3 regions of the Allobosea sp. RIT-PG3_2 genome follow, and region 1 is predicted to be linked to each of the others. Evidence: riboswitches for the same ligand, from Rfam matches in the RefSeq annotation. Region 1 holds a riboswitch; each other region holds the start of a gene.
What was found. A riboswitch is a leader RNA that binds a small molecule or an ion and turns the genes downstream of it on or off. The one in region 1 is predicted to bind cobalamin.
Positions count from the first base shown of each region.

Region 1 (4,661 bases):
GGCCTCGGCCGCTCTGGCGACGCGCGCCGACAACTCCTCCGGCGACAGGCCCGCCGGCAGCGGCAGGGCGATGGAGTCGAAATCGTCATGGTCGTGATCGTGCTCGCCCTCGCCGTGATGCGAGGGACGGGCGGCGAGATCGTTTTCGGCGGCGGCGCTCAAGCCCACGATCAGCGCCGGCTCGACCTTGCCATTGATGGTCTCGACGATCTTGATCGCCTTAGGCAGATGCTCGGCGATCTCGGCCTTGACGCGGGCGCGGCCGGCTTCGTCGACGAGGTCGCTCTTGTTGAGCAGAATGAGATCGGCGCAGAGGATCTGGTCCTCGAACACCTCTTCCAGCGGGTTGTCATGCTCGACCGAGGCGTCGGCCGCCTTCTGCGCCGCCAGCGCCTCCGGATCGTCGGCGAACTGGCCCTCGGCCACCGCCGGGCCGTCCACCACGGCGATGACGCCGTCGACCGTGACGCGGGCGCGGATCGCCGGCCAGTTGAAGGCCTGCACCAGCGGCTTCGGCAGGGCGAGGCCGGAGGTCTCGATCAGGATGTGCTCGGGCGGGTTCGGCCGGTTCAGCAGCTTTTCCAGCGCCGGCACGAAATCGTCCGCGACGGTGCAGCAGATGCAGCCGTTGGGCAGCTCGACCACGTCCTCGTCGCTGCAGCCGGCGATGCCGCAGCCTTTCAGGAATTCGCCGTCGAAGCCGAGATCGCCGAATTCGTTGACGAGCACGGCGAGCTTCTTGCCCTGCGCGTTCTCGAGGAGATGGCGCACCAGCGTGGTCTTTCCGGCGCCGAGGAAGCCGGTGATGATCGTGCAGGGCGTCTTGCCGAGGTTGGCGGTCTGAGGAGCGTTCATAGGTTTATCCTTGCTGGCGCGCCGGCATGGGCGGCACGCGTGCGACCACGCCCTTGCGGAAGGACTGGGGCCGCTCTTTCCAGGGAACGATGCCGTTGGCGCTGGCGGCATAGGCCTCCGCCGCGCCGACGATCTCGTCGAGATGGGTTTCTGTATCCAGGTCGCCGATCAGATAGGTCCATTTGCCGTCGGCCGCGAAGGCGACGGTACAGGGCCGCTTGCAGACGGCGAGGCATTCGACGGGCACCACCGGAATGGCGCTGCCCTTGGCTGCGAGCTGCGCGGCCAGCGCTTCGGCGAGCGCCAGCCCCGGCTGGTCGTAACCCTCCGGGAGGTCGGCGCGCGCCCGTCTGCAAACCGTGCAGACATGGATGGTGAGGTCGCCCTCGGACATGTGGCTTGCCTTTCGCGCGGAGCCCGAAGGCGCCGCTATCCTCAGGCCGCGGCGGCGCGGCGGCTCCCCCAGGGCCAGAGCACGCCGACCATGAAGCCGGTCGCGAGCCAGAGCGCGGCCTGGATGCCGAGCGAGAGCGCCGCGAAATGCGCCGCGACCTCGGCCGGGACCTTGCTCTCCGGCGCGGCTGGATGTGGCGCACCGACGATGTGCGGCAGCAGGATCACGACGACGGCGAGCAGCTTGAGCCAGGGCGCGTCGAAGCGCAGGAACACGAATAGCCCGATAGCCGTGGCGATCGCGGTTGCGAGCCACCAGAGCTGGCGCTGTTCCAGCGCGGCGGATGCCGCGCCCGGCAGCTCCGGCGCCAGCCCCATCGCCGGCACGAGGCCGAAGGCGAGGAAGCCGCAGGCGCCCCAGATCAGGGCGCGGCGCTGGTCGATCGTGTCCCCGGCCGCGATCATGCCGGCGAGCAGCAGCGCGGCGAAGCCGATGGCGGTCGCGATCGTGACCGAGCTGGTGAAGAGCGTGCGCTGGAGGCCGTCCTGCGGCTTCCATTCGGCATGCTCATGGCCGGGCGCATCGCCCGCCGGGCCATGCGCGAGGATGATTTTCGCCTCGCCATCGAAAGCGGCGAGCGTCGGCGCTTTCAGCGCGAGCGCCGCCTCATAGGTCTCGGCCTTGAGGATAAGCGGGGTGGTGGTGACATGCTGCAGGGCGGCGACGATCAAGCCAGCCAGAAGCCCGGCCAGGATGCTGACCGTGAGAACACGCGTGACCATGATGGCTTTCCCTCAGTGGCAGGGAAAGGCGAGGCCGTGACGGGTATCGTGCGCGGCGTTATGGACATTGGTCGAGGCCGCGAAGCCGGTCGTGTAGATCAGCGCGACGCCGATCACGAGCGCGGCGGCAACCGCCTTGACGCGTTCGGAAACGCTGAGCTGTATGGTGGAAACCGAAACCGTGTTCATCATGCTCTCCGTAGCCGCCCCGCCGGCAGCTGGTTGGATCTTTGCGGGTCGACGGCAGGTCTCCTGGCTCGCGGGTTAGACGTCCTGCGCCGCCTTCCCGGAGCGTTGGCTCCAGTGGCCGATGGCGAAGGACACCCGCTTACAGTTGCGGGGGCAGCCGCGGCTTTGGGCAGAGCAAGCCCGCACCGCGTTCCCTTTTCACCTCCTCGCGGAGGCACCGTCAGCGACGATCATTAGCCTTCGGGATGCTGCTGTGCAATGCAGGGTGCGCCGCAAGCGCGTCATTCTCGGCCTTGACCCGAGAATCTCATGCAGGAAGAGGCTCGCGCGCCTCCTTCGGGGTGGGATGCCCGGGTCAAGCCCGGGCATGACGACAGGGGGCGGCGCCGAAGGACCTGCCCATGGACTTGCCCCATCTCTCCCTCATCCTCGGTGGCGCCCGCTCCGGCAAGAGCCGCCATGCCGAGTCGCTGATCGAGGCTTTGCCGGCGCCCTGGACCTACATCGCGACCGCCCAGGCCTATGACGACGAGATGCGCGAGCGCATCGCCGAGCATCGGATGCGCCGGCCCCCGGGCTGGCTGACGGTCGATGCGCCGCTCGATCTGGCGGAAGCGATCGCCGAACAGCCGGCCGGGCAGCCGATCCTCGTGGATTGCCTGACGCTTTGGCTGACCAACCTGATCCTCGCCGAACGCGATACCGCTGTTGCCGGGGCCGCGCTTATCAGTGCATGCGAGCAGGCTTCCGGCCCCATCGTGCTGGTCTCCAACGAAGTCGGCCTCGGCATCGTGCCCGAGAACGCGCTCGCCCGGCGCTTCCGCGACGAGGCCGGGCGGCTGCATCAGGCGCTTGCGGCACGCGCCGGCCGCGTGGTCTTCATGGTCGCCGGATTGCCGATGCGAGTGAAGTGAGCCGAAGACATGACGCGGGATATCGACGCTGACGAAGCCGCCCGCCACAAGGCGAAGATGGAGAAGCGCAAGGCGGTTCAGGACGCCGAAATCGCCTCCAAGACGGTCGAGAAGGGCCTGCTCATCGTCAATACCGGTCCCGGCAAGGGCAAGTCGACGGCGGCCTTCGGCCTGATCCTGAGGGCGCTCGGCCATGGCTGGCGCATCGGCGTGGTGCAGTTCATCAAGGGCGCCTGGTCGACCGGCGAGCGCAAGGCGCTCGAAGCCTTCGGCGATCAGGTCAGCTGGCACAGCATGGGCGAGGGCTTCACCTGGGAAACGCAGGACAAGGCCCGCGACATCGCCGCCGCCGAGCGGGCCTTCGCCAAGGCGAGGGAATTGATGGCCGATCCGGAGATCAGGCTGCTGGTGCTGGACGAGCTCAATATCGCCTTGCGCTACGATTACCTGCCGCTCGCCGATGTCGTGGCGACGCTCAAGGCTCGCCGGCCCGACCTCCACGTCGTCGTCACCGGTCGCAACGCCAAGCCGGAACTGATCGAGGCCGCCGACCTCGTCACCGAGATGACGCTGGTGAAGCATCACTTCGCCGCCGGCGTGAAGGCGCAGCAAGGTATCGAGTTCTGAGCCTCTTTCGGGGGGCGCAGAAAGAAGCTTGCCGTCTTTCTCGGGGTAAATCGACCCAACCCATTCCAGCAGACGAAGACGGGTAGGAGAGCGCGGGAACCCCTCTCCTGTAAGGAGAGCGGAGGGGTGAGCTGTTTGGAGGGGCATCGCTAGCCCGAGCCCAACCGCGCCGTGAGCACTCGCGTCCCTGGTCCAGCGGCCTCCACCTCATCCTGCCCGCTCCTTCCAGGAGAGGGTTCCCGCGCCTCCATTGCCCGATCGATTACCCTTGCTGGCGGACACTTGACGGAATGGGGTTCCTCTTCATATTGAATTTGAATTCAGATTCAATTTCGAGATCGTGCATGGTCGATGGAACCCCGAAACAACCGCGCAAGGCGGGCAAGCGTGAGGCGATCCTCTCCGCCGCGCGCCGGATCGTCTCGGAGGTCGGCTTCCAGGAAACATCGATTGCCGCAGTGGCCTCCGCCAGCGGCGTCTCCACCGGCAGCGTCTATTCGTATTTCTCCTCCAAGGCCGAGCTGATGGCCCAGATCGTCGCGGCGGTGTCCTCGCGAGAACTCGCCGTGCTGCGCGAGATCGCCGCGAGCGATGCGCCGGTCACCGAGCGCCTGACGTCGGCAGTCGAAGCTTTCGCCCGGCGCGCCTTCGCCAATCGCCGTCTCGCCTGGTCGATGATCGCCGAACCCGCCGATCCGGCCGTCGATGCGACGCGGCTCGACTATCGCCGTGAGATCGCCGGCATCTTCCGCGCACTTGTCGTGGAAGGCGAAGGGCAGGGCGCTTTCCGTCCCGTCGATCCCGACGCCGCCGCGGCGATGATCGTCGGCGGCTTCATGGAAGCGCTGATCGGCCCGCTTTCGCCCGAGCGGCCGATCACCGCCGAACGCGGCCGCGAGA
Region 1 is NZ_JBXWCA010000002.1:257,007-261,667, reverse strand. It holds gene cobW (cobalamin biosynthesis protein CobW) at 1-855, opposite strand, end outside; gene AC2FAN_RS06965 (DUF1636 domain-containing protein) at 860-1,249, opposite strand; gene AC2FAN_RS06960 (CbtA family protein) at 1,291-2,031, opposite strand; gene AC2FAN_RS06955 (CbtB domain-containing protein) at 2,044-2,220, opposite strand; cobalamin riboswitch at 2,257-2,456, opposite strand; gene cobU (bifunctional adenosylcobinamide kinase/adenosylcobinamide-phosphate guanylyltransferase) at 2,622-3,134, shown strand; gene cobO (cob(I)yrinic acid a,c-diamide adenosyltransferase) at 3,144-3,761, shown strand; gene AC2FAN_RS06940 (TetR/AcrR family transcriptional regulator) at 4,106-4,661, shown strand, end outside.

Region 2 (4,661 bases), on a different contig from region 1:
CATGGCATGCCGCGATGGTCGGACGGAAGCCGCTTTAGCTGCCGGATCAAGTCGGTGTCGCGACAGTGCGCATCCGCGCCGTCAGCGAAAGCCCCATCACCGCCAGCGCGAACAGGACCCAGAGCGGGTCGGCGCGATTGAGCAGGAACGCTTCCAGCATGCCGACATAGGTCATGAAGATCACGATCATGACGAAGAGATCCGCCAGCCTGCGATTGGCCGGCGCACGCCAACTCGCGAGATAGTTCAGCAGCGGCTTGCCCATCAGCAGATAGATCATCACCGCCGCACCCGGGACGCCGAAGGCCAGCGCCGCGTCGAGATAGCTGTTGTGGCCGGAGCCGATGCCGCGCACATCCCAGCTTGCCTCGAAGTTCTCCTCGAGGCCGGTGACGATCGGCGTTTGCCAGAAGCTGGCGTAGCCGTAGCCGAGCCAGGGCCGCTCGGCGATGTGCCGGAGCGCGAATTTCCAGATCTCGTCGCGGCCAGTGAAGGTCGGATCGGAGATCAGCGCCGCGCTGAGCGCGTGGAACTGCGGCGAGATGACGGAGCCGACGGTCAGGGCGGCGATGGTCGCGACCAGGACGAGGTGCAGCAGGATCGTCAGGCCGGGCCGTCCGGTGATGCGGCTCAGGAATACGAGGCCGATCGTCAGCGGCAGGAAGCCCAGTGTCGTCTTGGAGCCGCTGTTGAGCACGAAGAGCACGCCGAGCGCCGCGATCAGGCCGCCGCGCCAGCGCAACCCGCTGCGCCAGGCGTAGATGCCGAACATCGCCATGATCGAGAAAACCGGTGCCGCGAAGTTCTTGTGGCTGAGGTGGCCGCGCCAGTCGCCGGCATGGACGCCTTCGGCGCCTTCCGAGCTGTGGACGGCGAGATGCGGCGCGAGCAGTAGCGCCCCGTAGACCAGTGCCAGCAGCACGAGGCAGGCATTGGCTGCGGCCGTCGCGAAGCTTCGTTCGTCGCGCGGCAGGACAAGCACGCCGGCAATGATGGTCATCACGATCGCCGCGAGCAGAAGTCCGCGCAAAGACGCGGTCGGATCGAGCGACTGGGCGGCTGAAAGCGCTGCGATGCCGAAGATGATCGCCCAGCTGCCGCTGCCGAGCCGAGCCAGAACCGCTCGCTGCGTCAAGCTCAGCATCGCGACCAAAAATGCGAGGCCAAGGACGAAATAGCCGATCTGGTTGACGATATTACCAGTGGATTCGCCTGGCGCAGTCGCCTCGGGCGGCCCGGCGAAGGGCTGGAGCGACATCATCAGCACGAACAGGCCGAAGCCGGCGAGGGCGTTGCCGAGCGCGCCCGTGCCGGCAATATGCGCGGTTGAGCCGGATCGTGCCGGCTGGTTGGTGATCGAGCCCTGGACGCTCTCGCTCATGGCCGCTTCGCGTTGGACTGGACGACCTTGCTCCGGGGAGCCGGGCTGGCTGTCGACATCGTAGGCTCTGACATATTAAGGGCCTCTAACTCCGGCGGCCTGACGGCAAAAGCATCTGACGACGCTGCCGTTTACGTCTCTTTTACGCCGACGCGTTGAGCTTCGCGCCATAAGCATAAGATCGAATCGGGAGCAACCATGTCCGTCCCCGCCGCCGCGAGCGAGCAGGCCCGCCTGGACGAGCTGGCGCAGTACGACATCCTCGATACGCCGGGCGAGGAATCCTTCGACCGGATCACGCGCCTCGTTCGCCGCACATTGAAGGTGCCGATGGCGACCGTGACTTTCCTCGATGGCCACCGGCAGTGGTTCAAGTCGCGCGAGGGCTTGTCCGACTGCGAAGGAGATCGGCGTAGCGCGCTCTGCGACGTCACGATCCGCCGCGGCGAGCCGTTGATCGTGCCCGATACCCGTGCGGATCCGCGTTTCACCGACAATCCACTCGTCACCGGCGCGCCGCATCTGCGCTTCTATGCCGGCATACCGCTGCGAGGCGAGGGCGGTCACAATATCGGCACGCTCTGCGCCATGGACACCGCGCCCCGCGCCTTCGATGGAGAGGACGTTGCGATCCTCGCCGATCTCGCCGCGATCGTGATGGACGAGCTCAGGTTGCGTCTGCTCGTGTCCACCGATGTCCTGACCGGGGCACTCTCGCGCCGCGCCTTCCGCAATGAAGCCGGCAAGGCGATCGCACTCGCGTTGCGCCATCGCCATGAGACGAGCTGTATCGCCTTCGACCTCGACCACTTCAAGACCGTCAACGACACGCAGGGCCATGCCGGCGGGGACACCGTGCTGACCGGCACCGTGGCCGCCTGCCGCGACCTGCTGCGCCAGAGCGACCTGATCGGGCGCCTCGGGGGCGAGGAATTCGCGATTCTGCTGCCGCATACGGGGCTGCAGGCCGCTCTCAGCGTCGCGCAGAAGCTGCGGGAAAGCATCGCCGCCCAGCGTTTCGAAGGCGTCGGCGGACCGTTCACCGTGACCGCGAGCTTCGGCATCGCGGCGCTTTCAACTGCCGCATCGGACCTCGAAGCCGTGCTTCAGCAGGCTGACGAGGCGCTCTATGCCGCCAAGACCGCGGGTCGCAATCGCTGCATTGCGGCCCATGCAGGCGCTGCGAGCAGCTCGCCCTTCGGTCGGCGCGTGCTCAAGGCCGGCAGCATCGTGTTCAACGGTGGCCGCTCGGTGATAGACTGTACCGTCAAACGCCTTTCCGACGAGGGCGCCAGCCTTGCCGTGATCGATTCGGCCGGGGTGCCCAGCCGTTTCAAGCTCGCCATCGAAGCCGATAACTTCTCGCGTTTCGCGCATGTGGTCCGCAAGGCTGGCCCTGAGATCGACGTTCAGTTCGCCTGAGGTGGTTCAGATGGAGCGCCGGTGGCGTTGCGTGTGCGTGCGCGGCACTTCAGGGGTTCGACGGCAGCTGCTGAGCCATTCATCCCCGCTTTCCACAACGGCTTGTATCCAGCGCATACGAGCAATTGACGGATGAATGGAAATGACCGCTAAATGTAGTGGTCACGGTCTCTCGAATCGCAAGATCGAGAGCTAAGAGGGAAGCCGGTGCGAAGCCGGCGCTGCCCCCGCAACTGTCAGCGGTGAGTTCTCGTCCAGCGTTAAGTCACTGAGGTCGCAAGGCCTTGGGAAGACGGACGAGAACGACGACCCGCGAGCCAGGAGACCTGCCGCGACCCTAGTTAACGTCCGCGGGCGGGGTGTCCCGGTGGTGCGCTGGCAGGTCGCGGCCTCTCTTTGTCGCGCGCCCTTTCCACGCGTCCGCCTTGGCCTTTGCCCCCAACATCTTGATCTTGGGGTTTGAAGCCGATGTCTCTTTCCGTTGAAGCCGAACGGCCTGCGCCGGCGCCGTACAGTGCCGAAACCGTATCGCAGCCGCGCGCCGTCGCGAGCGAGCCGGGCTTCCAGGTGATCCGCCGCAACGGCGCGGTCACGCCCTTCGATGCCTCCAAGATCGCAGTGGCCCTGACCAAGGCGTTCCTGGCTGTCGAGGGCTCGAGCGCCGCCGCCTCGCGCCGCATCCACGACATCGTCGCCGACCTCACCACGCAGATCGTCGCCGGCCTGACGCGCCGCGCCGATGCCGGCCGCACCTTCCATATCGAGGACGTGCAGGACCAGGTCGAACTCGCGCTGATGCGCTCCGAGCATCACAAGGTCGCCCGCGCCTATGTGCTTTATCGCGACGAGCGGACGCGGGAGCGGGCGAGGGCGCTGGCCGAGGCGAAGCCCGCCGCAGCCGCAGCCCCGTCGCTGCGGATGAAGCTCGCCGACGGCGTGCTGGTGCCGCTCGATGCCGGGCGATTGGCCAAGGTGGTGCGCGAAGCTTGCGCCGGGCTCGATGGCGTTTTGGCGGAACCGGTCCTCGCCGAGGCGCAGCGCAATCTCTACGACGGCATCTCGCTCGACGAGCTGGCGCTCGCCCCGATCCTGGCCGCGCGCACCCTGATCGAGTCCGAGCCGAACTATGCCAAGGTCTCGGCGCGGCTCCTGCTCGACAAGCTGCGGCGCGAGGCGCTGAGCTTCGTCCATGGCCATGCCGAACAGGCGACGCAGGCCGAAATGTCAGGGCGTTATGCCGACTACTTCCATGCCTATGTGAAGACCGGCATCGAGAACGAGCTGATCGATCCCGAACTCGGCCGTTTCGATCTCGCCCGCATCGCTACCGCTCTCAAGCCCGAGCGCGACCTGCATTTCGACTATCTCGGCTTCCAGACGCTTTACGACCGCTACTTCCTGCATGTCCGCGGGAACCGCTTCGAGCTGCCACAGGCCTTTTTCATGCGCGTCGCGATGGGCCTCGCCATCCGCGAGATCGATCGCGAGGCGCGGGCGATCGAGTTCTACGATCTGCTGTCGTCCTTCGATTTCATGGCCTCGACGCCGACGCTGTTCAATTCGGGCACGCTCCGCCCGCAGCTGTCCTCCTGCTTCCTGACCACCGTTGCCGACGATCTCGACGGCATCTTCAAGGCGGTGAAGGACAATGCGCTTCTGGCCAAGTATTCCGGCGGTCTCGGCAACGACTGGACGCCGGTGCGCGGATTGGGCGCCCATATCAAGGGCACCAATGGCGAGAGCCAGGGCATCGTGCCGTTCCTGAAGGTCGCCAACGACACGGCGATCGCGGTCAACCAGGGCGGCAAGCGAAAGGGCGCGGTCTGCGCCTATCTCGAGACCTGGCATGTCGACATCG
Region 2 is NZ_JBXWCA010000005.1:354,929-359,589, forward strand. It holds gene AC2FAN_RS17410 (O-antigen ligase family protein) at 47-1,381, opposite strand; gene AC2FAN_RS17415 (sensor domain-containing diguanylate cyclase) at 1,580-2,803, shown strand; cobalamin riboswitch at 2,952-3,151, shown strand; gene AC2FAN_RS17420 (ribonucleoside-diphosphate reductase subunit alpha) at 3,272-4,661, shown strand, end outside.
Region 2: another riboswitch for cobalamin. It lies ahead of AC2FAN_RS17420 (ribonucleoside-diphosphate reductase subunit alpha); the one in region 1 lies ahead of AC2FAN_RS06955 (CbtB domain-containing protein).

Region 3 (4,661 bases), on a different contig from region 1:
CTTCGAGCGTCTTCAGCCCGGGTGCGTAGGGCTCCCACTCGTCATGGCCGAAATAGGAGTGTCGTGCCCCGGTCGCCAGGATCAGGCTGTCGAAGGCAAGCGGCGGCTCGCCCTCGATCAGCACCGTCTTCACCCCCGCATCGACGCCGACGACGCTGCCCAGCAGCGTGGTGACGTTCTTGTATCGCCGCAGCAGCGAACGGGCCGGCCAGGCGATTTCGGAGGTCGGCAGCGACGCCGTCGCGACCTGATAGAGCAAAGGCTGGAAGAGGTGATGGTTACGCCGGTCGATGAGCGTGATCCTGACCGGCTCGCCGGCGAGATTTCGCGCCGCCTCCAGCCCGCCAAAGCCGGCTCCCACGATGACGATGTGATGGGGCGTGCCGGCCGTCATGGGCTACCCAACCTGAAACAGGCTGCGACGGCGATATCTGGAGATGCGTCTCATGAGTTCTCCCGCTTCACCAATAAGCCAGTGCCGCCTTTGCGAGAAGCGGGGAGATGGCGCGGGACGACAGAACCGTCCCGCATTCGGCGCTATTGCAGATCGCGGAACGCTTCCTTCAGCCGCTCGACGGCCTCGATCACGGTGGCGCGCGGCGTGGCGAGGTTGAAGCGCAGGAAGCTGTCGCCCCCCGCCCCGAAGCTCGCGCCATGGTTCACCGCGATCTTCGCCTGCTTCTCGACGCGGGCGGTGAATTCCGCCGGCTCCATGCCAGCCCCGCCGAAATCGACCCAGGCGAGATAGGTCGCCTCGAGCGGCATCGAACGCAGGCCGGGAATGGCGTTCACCCCGTCGTCGAACAGCTTCCTGTTGCCGTCGAGATAGGCCACGAGCCGGTCGACCCAGGCCGCACCTTCGGGGCTGTAGGCGGCGGTCGCCATCGCCATGCCGAAGGAATTGGGCGAGATGCCATGGGCGTTCATCCGGGCGCGGAACCGCTCGCGCAGCGGCTCGTCGGGAATGATGACGTTGCCGACATGGGCGCCCGCGATGTTGAAGGTCTTGGTGGTCGCCGTCATCATCACGAGGCGGTCCGCGATTTCAGGCGCAGCCAGCGGCATGACGGTGTGCCTGGCTCCCGGCATGACCAGATCATGATGGATCTCGTCGGCGACGAGGATCAGGTCGTGGCGCTTGCAGAAGGCCGCGATCTCGCGGAGTTCGTCGCGTGTCCAGACGCGCCCGCCCGGATTATGCGGCGAGCACAGCATCAGCATCCGCTCGCGGCCGGTCATCTGCGCGTCCCAGCCGGCGATGTCGAGGACGTAGCGGCCCTCCTCGATCGGCAGCCGGCACTCCACGACCTCCCGGCCGGCCGAGCGGATGATGCGGGCGAAGGCGTGGTAGACCGGCGTCATCAGCACGACGCCATCGCCCGGCGCGGTGAAGGCATCGACGCAGAGCGCCGTGCCATTGACGAGGCCATGGGTGGTGAAGATCGCTTCCGACGCCACGTCCCAGCCATGGCGGGTCTTCATCCACCAGCGGATGGCGTCGCTATTGGTGCGGTCGTCGCCGAAATAGCCATAGACCCCGTGAGCCGCCATGCGCTCGACCGCCTGCTGGACGCAAGGCGGCGGCCGGAAATCCATATCGGCCACCCACATGGCGATGCCGTCGGAAGCGGCCACGCCATAATACTTCTCCATCGTGTCCCATTTGGCCGAATGGGTCCCGCGGCGGTCGATCTGCTCGTCGAAGTCCGGCAACCTAAGCATCGTCATCCTCGGCAACAGCAGAGCGGCCAAGCCGCGGAAAGCGCCGAGAGATGGTGATTCCGACCCGGCCCGTGGCTTCTGTTCTGCCGCGCCGGCTCGCGGGCGTAAACCGGCGCGATCGCGACGGCTGGCCTCCGGATACGACATGGCGCGCGATCTCCCGCCCCCGTCCTTACCTTTGGTTAAACCTATTTGACGACGACACTTTTCCGCCGTAATCGTCACCGGGACGGTTCCCTCACGGGATCAAAAGGGAACGCGGTGCGGGTGGCCAGCCACCCCATGCCGCGGCTGCCCCCGCAACTGTAAGCGGCGAGCCTTTCGCCATACGCCACTGGGACCTCGGACCTGGGAAGGCGGCAAAGGGCATGGACCCGCGAGCCAGGAGACCTGCCGTCAGCCGTGGTCACACGCGAACACGTTCGGACGGGGTGCGCCGATCGCTGATTTGACTGTTTGCCGCCTTTTGCGCGGCAATGGGAGATCGCGTTCGCGGTGACGTGCCACTGACGTCAACGCCCGAGGTCTCCATCGTGATCCCCGCCCTTCCAGCCGCAGAACGCGGCCGCCTGCTGCTATGCGTTTCCTTCCTCGCACTGGCCTGCTCCGCCCCGACACTCGCCCAGAACGCACCCGCCCCGCTCGCGCTCGACGAGATCGTTGTCAGCGCGACCGGCACGCCGACCCCGGCGCGCGAGATCGCGAGCTCCGTCACCGTCATCACCGCCAGGGAGATCGAGCAGCAGCAGCGCCGCACCCTGCCCCAGGCTCTCGCCACCGTGCCCGGCCTCAACATCGTCCAGACAGGCGGACCGGGCGGCCTGACCTCGGTCTTCATGCGCGGCACCAACTCCAATCACGTCAAGGTTCTGATCGACGGCATCGAGGCGAACGACCCCTCGACGCCCAACCGCTCCTTCGATTTCGGCTCGATGCTGACCGACGACATCGAGCGCATCGAGGTGCTGCGTGGCCCGCAGAGCGGCCTTTACGGCGCCAATGCGATCGGCGGCGTCATCTCGGTCACGACGAAGCGCGGCGAGGGGCCGCCCAGGGCGACCGCGCGGGTCGAAGCCGGCTCCCACGGCACCTTCAACCAGTCCGCCGGTTTCAGCGGTGGCGACGATCGTTTCAACTATGCCTTCAACGTCGCCCATTTCCGGACCGACGCGACCGACGTCACGCCGCCGAACCTCGTCCCGCCCGGCCGCCGCATCAATCCGAATGCCTTCGACAACTACAGCTATTCCGGCCGCATCGGCGTCGCGCTCGGCGACACGCTGACGCTCAACTGGGTCGGCCGCTATCAGGACGGGCAGTTGCGCTATACCGGCGACACCGGCTTCCCGAGCCGCCCCGCCCCCTATCGCTCCCTGCAGAACTACGCACAGGCCTTCACACGCGGCGAGGTCGTCTGGGATCCGTTCGGCGGACGTTTCGTCAACACCTTCGGCGTTTCCTACACGAACCAGGACCGGGCGACGCGAACGGCCAACGGCACGACCGGCATCCTCGGCCTGCCCAACGAAAACCTGGGCGAGCGCACCAAGGTCGACTGGCGCGGCAATCTCGAGATCACCAAGGGCCACAATCTGATCATGGGCCTGCAGTACGAGCGCGAGCGCTTGGACACCGCGAGCCTCGTCGCTTCCAACGGCAACAAGGCCGCCTATCTCGAATACCAGGGCAATATTCAGGACCGCTATTTCCTGGCGGCCAACATCCGCCACGATAATGACGACAGCTATGGCGGCCACACCACCTATCGCATCGCGCCCGCGGTGATCGTCCCGGGCATCGAGACCAAGCTGAAGGCGAGCTACGGCACCGGCTTTAAGGCGCCCACGCTGAGCGAGCTCTTCATCGACTATCGCCCCGGCTTCAATTTCTTCGGCAACCCGAACCTGAGCCCGGAAGAAAGCCGCGGCTGGGATATCGGCTTCGAGCAGCCGCTCTTCGACAAGCGCCTGCAGTTCGGCGGGACCTGGTTCCAGAACGACATCGACAACCTGATCGTCACCAACACGGCACGCAACTCCTACGCCAATATCGGCAAGGCGCAGACCAAGGGCGTCGAAGCCTTCGCCGCGCTGGAGATTTCGCCCCAGTTCCGCATCCGCGCCGACTACACCTTCACCCTCGCCAAGGACGAGATCGCGCGGCAGGAATTGCTGCGCCGCCCACGCCACAAGGCGAGCGCCACCGCGACCTGGACGCCCACCGACAAGCTCACCTTCTCGGCGACGCTGCTCTATGTCGGCTCCTGGGTCGACGGCAATCGCGACTTCTCGGTCCCCCGCATGAACGCGAAGGGCGCGACGCTGGTCAATCTCGCCGCCGAGTACAAGGCGACCGACAAGGTCACCGTGTTCGGGCGGATCGACAATCTCTTCGACAAGCGCTGGGAGAACCCCGTCGGCTTCCTCGTCCCGGGCTTCGGCGCCTATGCCGGCATCAAGGTAGCGATCGGCGGATGACGCCGTTCCGCGCCGGGCATTGGCTGATCAGCTTGCGCGCTCTCGCCATGGCGGCCGTCGCCGCCATGGCGTTTGGCGCGTCGCCAGCGGCGGCGAAGCCGGCGCGGATCGTCTCGCTCAACATGTGCACGGACGAACTCGTCCTGCGCCTCGCATCGCCCGAACATATCGCTTCCATCACCTGGCTCTCGCGCGATCCACGCAACGCCAATATGGCAGAGGCGGCACGCGCGATCCCGGTCAATCACGGCCTCGTCGAGCAGGTGCTCGCCTCCCGGCCCGACCTCGTCATCGCCGGCGCCTACACCACCCGCGCGACCGTCGCCTTGCTCAAGCGGGTGGGGATGCCCGTGCGCGAGTTCGGCGTGCCCCGCAACATTGCCGAAATGCGAGCGCAGATCGCGGAGATGGCGGCGCTGCTCGGTGAGGAGGACCGCGGCGCGGCGCTCGTTGCCGACATCG
Region 3 is NZ_JBXWCA010000005.1:182,425-187,085, reverse strand. It holds gene AC2FAN_RS16605 (NAD(P)/FAD-dependent oxidoreductase) at 1-394, opposite strand, end outside; gene AC2FAN_RS16600 (MalY/PatB family protein) at 538-1,722, opposite strand; cobalamin riboswitch at 1,937-2,134, shown strand; gene AC2FAN_RS16595 (TonB-dependent receptor plug domain-containing protein) at 2,223-4,199, shown strand; gene AC2FAN_RS16590 (ABC transporter substrate-binding protein) at 4,196-4,661, shown strand, end outside.
Region 3: another riboswitch for cobalamin. It lies ahead of AC2FAN_RS16595 (TonB-dependent receptor plug domain-containing protein); the one in region 1 lies ahead of AC2FAN_RS06955 (CbtB domain-containing protein).